DNA from 2 places in the Paenibacillus sp. FSL W8-0426 genome. Region 2 is predicted to be linked to the other one. Evidence: riboswitches for the same ligand, from Rfam matches in the RefSeq annotation. Region 2 holds a riboswitch; the other holds the start of a gene.
The links. Region 2 has a riboswitch for cyclic di-AMP ahead of MKY59_RS00525 (C40 family peptidase). Riboswitches for the same ligand answer to the same signal wherever they lie in the genome.
Positions count from the first base shown of each region.

Region 1 (4,579 bases), 3.0 Mb from region 2:
GCCGTCTCCAGACCGAGAACGGGAGCTTCAACGGCAAAGCCGTGATATGTTAGCTCCTCCTTCAAACGTGCGGATGCGAGATATTCCTCATTTCCTAATTCCGGATTGGCCCCGATATATGATGAAATGTCCTTGAAACGGGAAGCATATTGATCAATAACCGCTAAAATTTGTGTTTGGATGGGTGTCATGGTGGTGTACTCCTTCTGCAAAAATAAAAACGATTTCTTGATTATAGCATGCTTCTCCATTTTTTTCAGGGCGTTGTCATGCGTTGTAAATATGAAAATGCATTGCATATTCATACATTGTCCTTTATAATGACTCAGGCATCCTATGAGAAATAAGCATGTGAATAAAGTAAGGGGAGAACAGGTTTGAAATTAATAAGTCGTTACACCATGATGCTTATGGCCTTTGTGGTCATGCTGACAATGGCTGTTCCAACGGCCATGGCCGCGGGCACGACGGGCATTTCAGAGGGCAAAAAGCTGGTGCTCGGCACAAGTGCCGATTTCGCGCCGTACGAATTTCATAAAGTGATTGACGGCAAGGACCAAATTGTCGGTTTCGATATCGCGATCGCCAAAGCGATTGCAGCCGACATGGGTGCAGAACTTGTCATAGAGGATATGGGCTTTGACGGACTTCTGCCCGCGTTGCAGAGCGGTCGCGTCGACATGGTCATCTCGGGCATGACCCCGACCGATGAACGCAGAAGAAGCATCGACTTCTCGGAAACCTACTACAAATCGAAGCAAGTCATCGTCGTACGCGCTGAGGACAAGGACAAGTTCCCGACGATGGCCGAGCTGGAGAACCAGAAGATCGGCGTGCAGAAAGGCTCTATTCAAGAAGAGATCGGTCAGAAGATTGCCGGTGCTAAGCTGACTGCATTGGACAAGATTTCCGATATTGTGCTGCAATTGGAGACCAATCGTATCGACGCAGCCATTCTGGAGGACACCGTTGCCGTCGGATACCTGGATGACAACATCGTGCTTGCGCCTGCAGTGCCGGACGAAGAAGAAGCAGAGGCCGCCATCGGTATCCGCAAAGGAAACACAGAACTTCTGAATGCCGTAAACGCAACGCTTGCCCGACTGAAAAGCGAAAACAAAATCCCTCAGATGGTTACCGAAGCGAGCCAAATGATGGCGGGAAAAGAAACCAAAACACCGAATATTCTGGAAGTGTTCTGGCAATACAAAAGCTTTTATGCAACAGGTGTGGGCTATACCTTGCTGTTGTCTGCGCTTGGCGTCATTTTCGGTGTCATCATCGGTCTGATCATCTGTTGGTTCCGTCTCCATGACGCAGCCATCCTGCGCTGGATCGGTACGGCATACGTCGAATTGATCCGTGGAACCCCGATGCTGGTCCAGTTGATGATCATTTATTACGGCCTGGCTTTGACCTTAAGCATTAACTTCTCGCCGCTTCAGGCAGGGATTATTACGTTGTCCATCAACAGCGGTGCTTACTTGGCGGAAATCTTCCGCGCAGGTATTCAAGGCGTGGACCGCGGACAGATGGAAGCGGCTCGGTCTTTGGGGATGGGCAAAGCTGCAGCGATGCGCTTTATTGTCCTGCCGCAGGCCTTCAAAGCGGTCCTTCCGGCGATCGGTAACGAGTTTGTTACCATTATCAAGGAATCGTCCATCATTTCGGTGATCGGTATGGTCGATATCATGTATCAGGCCAGCGTGGTCAAAAACATTACGTATCAGGGCTTGAATCCATTCCTGATCGCCGCAGCCATTTACTTCGTGCTGACATTCATTTTGTCCAAGCTGTTGGGACGACTGGAAAGGAAGTTGAGTGCAAGTGATCGACGTTAAACAACTGCATAAATCTTACGGAAAAAACGAAGTGCTGAAAGGCATCGACGTAACGATCGGAAAAGGAGAAGTCGTGGTGGTCATCGGACCTTCGGGCTCGGGGAAAAGTACGTTTTTGCGCTGCTTGAACCTGCTGGAGCAACCGACTTCAGGCGAAATCAATTTTGAAGGGGTATCCATCACCGACCCTAAACACAACATTAACGCAACCCGTGAAAAAATGGGCATGGTCTTCCAGCATTTTAATCTGTTTCCGCACAAAACGGTGCTGCAGAACGTGACAATCGCCCCGATCAAGGTGAAGAAACAATCCGTCCAGGAAGCAACCAAGATTGCGGAGGATTTGCTGAGAACGGTGGGCCTTTACGACAAAAAGAATGCTTATCCAAGCCAATTGTCAGGCGGACAGAAGCAGCGTATCGCCATTGCCCGGGCGCTCGCCATGCAGCCGCACGTTATGCTGTTCGATGAGCCGACCTCCGCGCTTGATCCGGAAATGGTCGGCGAGGTGCTGGATGTCATGAAACGACTTGCCGAAGGCGGCATGACCATGGTCATCGTAACCCATGAGATGGGCTTTGCCCGCGAAGTTGGGGATCGCATTTTGTTCATGGACGGCGGAGTGATCGTAGAAGACGGAACGCCTTCAGAAGTGTTCGGTGCACCCAAACATGCACGTACCCGCGATTTTTTGGCAAAGGTTCTTTAGCCGATCATTGGAGTATCAAGATAAACCATGCCTGCTGTTTAAGGAGGCATGGTTTTTTGCTTGGATTGGTGCGCTATGGATTGAAAAAGTAACTTTTCTGTTACCATCTAAGCGGGAACGAGCGACCATTCGAAACCCCGGATTCCCATGAAACAAGGGACATACGCTGAATTACAAGGGGAAGCGATTGCAGATTGGTAACAATTACTAGGCACCATGGTTACAATATTGTGATATATTAGTCGTGCCGAAACTTTCTTAACGGAAGGTGCGGGGGAAGTAATGATGCAGTAGAGGGGCAGTCGCATCCTTGCAGCTGCTTGGGGTGAATTAGGGCGTACATAAGCAATACGTGTAAATCTATACCTATAGGGTGGTCTCCTCCATCCGAATCCGACAACTAACTTCGCAGGCATAATAAGGGAGGTAGACTTAATTCGATGAAACGCATCGTCAAAACCGCAACAGCCATGTTAGCAGCAGCCGTATTGATCCAGGCTGTCCCGGCTCACGCAGATTCCGTCCATGTGGCCAAAGAAGGAGATACCTTTTATACGCTTTCCAAGAAATACAACATTGCCCTCGACACGTTGATGAAGGCCAATACGGGCATCTCCGCGTACAATATCTATGACGGGGTGAAAATCAACATTCCGGGCAAAACAAGCACCGCATCCGCTGCAGCTTCAGCATCGAAAGTTCAGGCCAATGCAGTAACTGCTGCCAGTCTGGACGTAAACAATGAAGACAAAGTCGTAGAGGCGTGGGGCAAAACGTTTGATTACAGCAAGACATTGAACGTTGTCGCTACAGGGTATTCGGCGGACCCTTCCGAGAACGGGAAGTGGGGATCTGTTGATTATTTCGGCAACGACCTTGAGCTCGGTACCATCGCGGTAGATCCTAAGATCATCCCGCTCGGAACCAAAGTGTTGGTGACTGGACACAGCCATCCGGGATTGCCTAAACAGGCTTTTGTGGCTACGGCGCGTGATACGGGTTCTGCCATCAAAGGAAACCGCATTGATATTTTCATCCCCGGAAGCAAACAATCCGTGAGTTCATTCGGGTTTCAGGATGTGAAACTCTTTATTTTGAAATAAATCGACGAAGGTGTTCGTTCAATCACGAAGCGTGAGTGAAGCGAACACCTTTTTGCATCCGGTCATTTTACGGTTTTTCTGTTTTTGGGCATTTGCAGCATTTCATCTAAAGTGACCAATTTGTATCCTCTTTTTTGCAGCTCCGTGATCACCTCCGGCAATGCCTCTACCGTCCCGCTGAGATTGGTCCCGACGCCGCCACCGGCATGTTGAAGAATAATGGAGCCGGGTTTGACGGCAGATAATATGTTTTCTTTGACCTTTTCTTTGGGGATGCCCTTCCAATCCAATGAATCCACGTTCCAGTTTACGATGCTGTAGTGGTTCCTTGCTGCCCATTTGAGCTGCTCTTCATTAATATCCCCGTACGGAGGACGAATCATTTTTGGAGTATATCCTGTCAGTCTCTGTATGATTTCCCCGGTTCGCAAAATCTGTTTGCGGAATGCGCTCATGGACAATTTGCTGAATTGGGGGTGATTGTAACTGTGATTGCCGACGACATGCCCTTCTTTCACGATGCGTTTGACCAGGTCAGGATGTTTCTCAGCACGGTTGCCTACGATGAAAAAAGTAGCCCGTACATGATGTTCTTTTAAAACATCCAACACTTGAGGCGTGAATCGAGGATCAGGCACATCGTCAAAAGTTAAAGCGACCCGTTTGGTCGACGGACCGTTGGTCTTGAAAGTATCTGCATATTTTCGCCGAAGCTGTCCCAGAGTCAGCTGTTCTTCCTCCGACGAATGGATGGTTTCCTTGGACTCCCCTGAAGGCACCGAATGATCCCCCATTGCCGCGGCAGGTCGTAAGGGAGAGAAACTAACGCAAAGCAGCATGCAGACGATCCCAATGGCCACGTTGAGGCGAACACGCATGACAGCAGCCTCCTTTCAAGAATGCGTTCTTTTTTGGTATTCCCGGGA
Region 1 covers NZ_CP150203.1:4,028,501-4,033,079, reverse strand. The annotation lists gene MKY59_RS17955 (M20 family metallopeptidase) at 1-191, opposite strand, end outside; gene MKY59_RS17950 (ABC transporter substrate-binding protein/permease) at 378-1,841, shown strand; gene MKY59_RS17945 (amino acid ABC transporter ATP-binding protein) at 1,828-2,550, shown strand; cyclic di-AMP (ydaO/yuaA leader) riboswitch at 2,786-2,981, shown strand; gene MKY59_RS17940 (3D domain-containing protein) at 2,991-3,653, shown strand; gene MKY59_RS17935 (polysaccharide deacetylase family protein) at 3,716-4,531, opposite strand.
Region 1: linked by a shared signal. The riboswitch ahead of MKY59_RS17940 (3D domain-containing protein) and the one ahead of MKY59_RS00525 (C40 family peptidase) in region 2 are both predicted to bind cyclic di-AMP.

Region 2 (4,579 bases):
CGTGACACTGCGATTGACGTCATGGGACGAAGGCGGCATTACTTCGGTCGATATCAAGGAAGCGGAACAGTATAATGAAGCTTTCGAGAAAATGAGCTCGGAATAACTGAAACGGTTATTGCATAACGGCTGGAAATGAGTGAAGCATACATGTCAGAACAGAATCAGATGAGGCCTCTTATTGCTGTCGTGGGCAGTTTGAACATGGATCTGGTCGTGAAATCGGATATCATTCCGGAAGAAGGCGAGACCGTGACCGGAGAGGAGCTCCATTACCTGGCCGGGGGCAAAGGAGCGAACCAGGCTGTGGCAGCCGCGCGTCTTGGCGCCGAGACAACGATCATCGGCGCCATCGGCGACGACAGTTTCGGCCAGAGATTGATGGACAGCTTGACCGAAAGCGGGGTAGACGTTGCTCAGGTACGCATACTGGATGAAATCGGGACCGGTACAGCCTCGATCTGGCTGTCAGGTGGAGATAACCGAATTATCGTCGTTCCTGGGGCGAACGGGAGCGTTGTGCCGGAAATGATGGATGAGGCTGATGCGGCAAAAAGCCTGAAGGAAGCGGCAGCCGTGCTGCTTCAGCTGGAGATTCCGCTGCCTGCGGTGACCCGCGCGGCTCAGCTCGCGGCCGAAGGCAGCGCTCTGGTGGTGCTCAACCCGGCTCCCGCAGTGCCGGGTCTGCCTGAGGAGCTCCTGCGGTGCGTCGACGTGATTACGCCGAACCGCAGCGAGCTCGCCGTGCTTACCGGCCGGGACCACCTCCGGCCGGAAGACGTCGATGCGGCAGTCGCAGAGCTCGCCGCATCCCTCGGGGCCGCCGTCGTCACGACGCTCGGCCCCGAGGGGGCTGCCTACGCGGCTGCGCCAGGCGGCCGCGTACAGGCAGGGCAAGCCGGCGCATGCCGTGCGCCCGGCTATGCCGTGAGCGCCGTCGACACGACCGGCGCCGGCGATTGCTTCAACGGCGCGCTGGCGGTAGCCCTGGCGCGCGGCGAAACGCTGGACGCGGCCGTAGGCTTCGCCATGGGCGCGGCAGCGTTGTCGGTGACCAAGCTCGGCGCCCAGTCCGGGATGCCGACGGCACGCGAGGTAGAGGCATTCCTCGCGGAGCGAACGTCCAAATAGCCTTCTACAAGGCTTGGCGCTGCAGCAGCCGTGCTGCCTATGGTTTGCAATGGAAAAAGGCTCACGATCCTTCAATAGAGGGCCGTGAGCCTTTCTGCATGTGCACCCCATGCGAAGGGCCATGCTTGCGTATTATTTCTTCTCCGACAACCACATCGCAATGTTGGCGATTTCCTCTTCTTTCAGCTTGCCTTTGAAGGAAGGCATGCCGCCTTTGCCCTTGAGAATGACGGAGTAGATTTTGTCCACGTCGTCCTGGCTTCCGATCTTTTGCAGATTGGGGCCAACGGCGCCTTGAAGCTGATCTCCATGACAGGAGATACAGTTGGCTTTGACGGTCGCCTCCGCTTGGGCAGCGTCCATCGTGACTTCCGGCATGGTGGGTTTGGCCTCCTCAGCCACCTCCTCTTTCCCTGGAAGCGTAAACATTAACACGATTGCCAACGCGCATGCTGCAAAAAATATTCCGCTCATGATCCATTTGTGCATCCCTTAAGTCCCCCTCCAGAATGAAAGATCATCTTACTCCAACTGTCCATCTCATTATACCGGAACCGGGTGGGACAGCATAGCATTTTGTGGAAATTATCATAACCAATTACACCTTTGCAGGATTTGCGATGCTGGTTCACATATCATCAATTCAACCGACTAATAGAGAGGCGGCCGTCCGGTAGAATTAAAAGCCTTCATAAACCATGCAGTGAAAAAGCTTCATTCCTTCCGGCGTCATTCGTTCATAGGTGTCGTGAATCGCAAATCCTGCCCTTTGATACACCCGAATGGCCCGATGATTCCAGGTCAGCACCTCCAGATCGATTTCATTTTCAGGATTGCGGCGCCGGGCCTCCTGGACGATGGCTGCCACGAACTCCATGCCCTGGCCCTGTCCGCAGCGCTCCGGCCTCATCCCGAGACCAATGCGCGTTACGCCTTCCAGCGGAAAGTATTGCGCGAATCCCGCTAATTCGCCATGCTCCGTGAGGACGGCGACATATTGTTCTCGTCTTAGCCGATCATCCCCAAATTCGATCTCAAGCGCCTTCATCTGTTCCCAAGGAAGGAACCCATAGATGTTGTACGGGGGATCATATGCCCAACTGCAGATCTGTTCGCCGTGTTCTTCCTGCATCGGAATAACGTTGAATGTGGTTGAACCTTCGTACACCACCGTGCCTCCTTTCCTGATGCGAAACAGGACAAGCTTTGAAAAAAGTGAAACAAAAGTCCTGTCTATTCCGTTATATATATTCATAATACGCCATTCGCCGTTTATATTATAACAGGATGGGTAAAATCATCATAAGGGCACGGACGCATGCAAAAAACCGCTGGGATCATTCCTGCGGAGAATGATGCCAACGGTTTTTGTTCAAGCTTCGTTACAGTATGACGTTGCCTAGCTTGTCCTTAGTCGAGTGCAAGCGTCTCATATGCGTCCGTGCTCATAATGCGTTTGGCGCCGATATAACGGTCAGCCCAATAGTTTTCGCTCAGGGAACTGATAGTTACACCTTTTGATGAAGAAGAATGTGCGAATTTGCCTTCGCCGACAAAGATGCCAACGTGGGAAACGCCTTTACCTGTCGTGTTAAAGAATACCAGATCGCCTGGTCTCATTTCCATGCGGGATACCGAATCGCCCATTTCGTATTGAGCGCTTGATTGACGTGCCAAATCAATGCCCAGCTTGTCGAATACATAACGCGTGAACCCTGAGCAATCGAAACCGCTAAGGGTTGTTCCACCGCTTTTATATGTAGTTCCCATTGCCGAATCAATGACTTCATCCATTTTAGAATCTGCGAATGCGCTTCCTGCCCCAAGCGATAGTGCGAATGTTAGGCTGAGTACAGCTGCGGTGATTTTCTTCTTAAACAAAAGATTTTTCCCCTTCCAACGCCTGCGAGGTTAGCTTAAGGATTCGGTTGAAGGTCCCCTATGATCCCTCTGTAGCAAGATCAATTCACCCATAACTGGTTCCCCCGCTTCCCAGGTGCCAGGAATTTGGCTTATCATGATGTGCACCTGTGAAATCAATATGACAATTTTAAGTAGTTACAATTATGAAGTTAAAGATTACAAAGTTGTTACTAAAAGATCACTGGGAATATTGTAACAGAGGTGTACCTGTTTGGCAACGTTTAACAGCAAATTTAGCAAAAAAATCCCCGACCTTAGACGGGGAAAGGTCGGGGATTGCTGATTTTAAAGCGTTTTTATAAATAAAAGTTAACATGGAGATGGTAACAAATTTGCTCGCCAACCCCTGACTTAATGTTTGGCGAGCTTGGATTGCCAAAGACGAAAATGAGCGCATATTTTCCACAGGCTGAGGATGCAGCGTGCAAGCGGATAGGTTTGCTGCAGGATCAGTCCGGCAAGACCGGTCAACCACCAGGAGAACGAGGTGAATGCGCCGAAGAGGAGCAGGTGGAAAACACCGAGAATAAGGGCAATTCCCGTCACGGTCATAATGCTCCGGAGCGCGATCCACAGCGCGTGGAACGCGCTTTTTATCGGTTCATGGCTTTCTGGAGCCGAGACCCCGAACTGCATGTACAACAAGGCATGATGCACGATCCAGCCATAGACGATCCAGCCGGCGATATAAGGAATCCCGGGCATCAGCAGGGCGAGTGAATGGAACCCGTCCATCAGAATGGCATACAGCTTTGGCAGAAGCCAGTAGCCGGGCAACAAGATGAGCAAGGTTCGGATCGTTTGCAGGAGCAGGATCGGCTTCCAAAGCTGGCGAATGCCTTTCACAAACGGGATACGTTCATCCGTTTGCTCGAAATGCTGCAGCGAGTACATCAGGCCGGCATGGATCAGGGGGCTGATTAGCATCCGCAAGAGCAGCATGGCCCCCAGAATCCAAAGGTATCGATGTACTTCCGGATGGGCAGACAGGCTGAGCTGGCTTTCCATTTTGAACAATAATGTGCTGAGTTCGCCCGCTTCAGGCTCGGGATAGCGCCGCAGGAGCGGCACGACTGCCGACTGTACCATCCGGAACAGGAAGTAACCCCAGACCAATTGATACAAGAATAAAAGCGCGGCAATGAACATGTGCTGGCGGACGAGAAACCAGCCTTCGCGTATTTTAGCTTTCACTGTTTCCACCTCACCATGTCAGACCTCCGAAAATGGCTTCTATTAGTTTGGTTGCGCCCAGGCTCCAGCGGAATTGGACGGGCTCATCCAGGCCGGCTTTTAAAAAATTGTTCATATGCCGGTTCTCCAGCACCATGCTGTACAGCGGGTCGGTCATGGCCCAGGAGACGGGAGAAGAATAAGTGAGACGGTAAGTAATCCGCTCTTCCCGTCCATCCCATTGCTTGTTCACGACGTGGCCGTCTTCAAACACGATCCGAACGGGCACGCCCTTGTAATCACTGCCTTTTTTCTGGACCGTGATAGACGATTCATACCAGGTGTTACCTTC
Region 2 covers NZ_CP150203.1:106,538-111,116, forward strand. The annotation lists gene MKY59_RS00505 (4a-hydroxytetrahydrobiopterin dehydratase) at 1-106, shown strand, start outside; gene rbsK (ribokinase) at 151-1,131, shown strand; gene MKY59_RS00515 (cytochrome c) at 1,264-1,620, opposite strand; gene MKY59_RS00520 (GNAT family N-acetyltransferase) at 1,811-2,263, opposite strand; gene MKY59_RS00525 (C40 family peptidase) at 2,542-2,997, opposite strand; cyclic di-AMP (ydaO/yuaA leader) riboswitch at 3,017-3,154, opposite strand; gene MKY59_RS00530 (hypothetical protein) at 3,406-4,248, opposite strand; gene MKY59_RS00535 (M1 family metallopeptidase) at 4,259-4,579, opposite strand, start outside.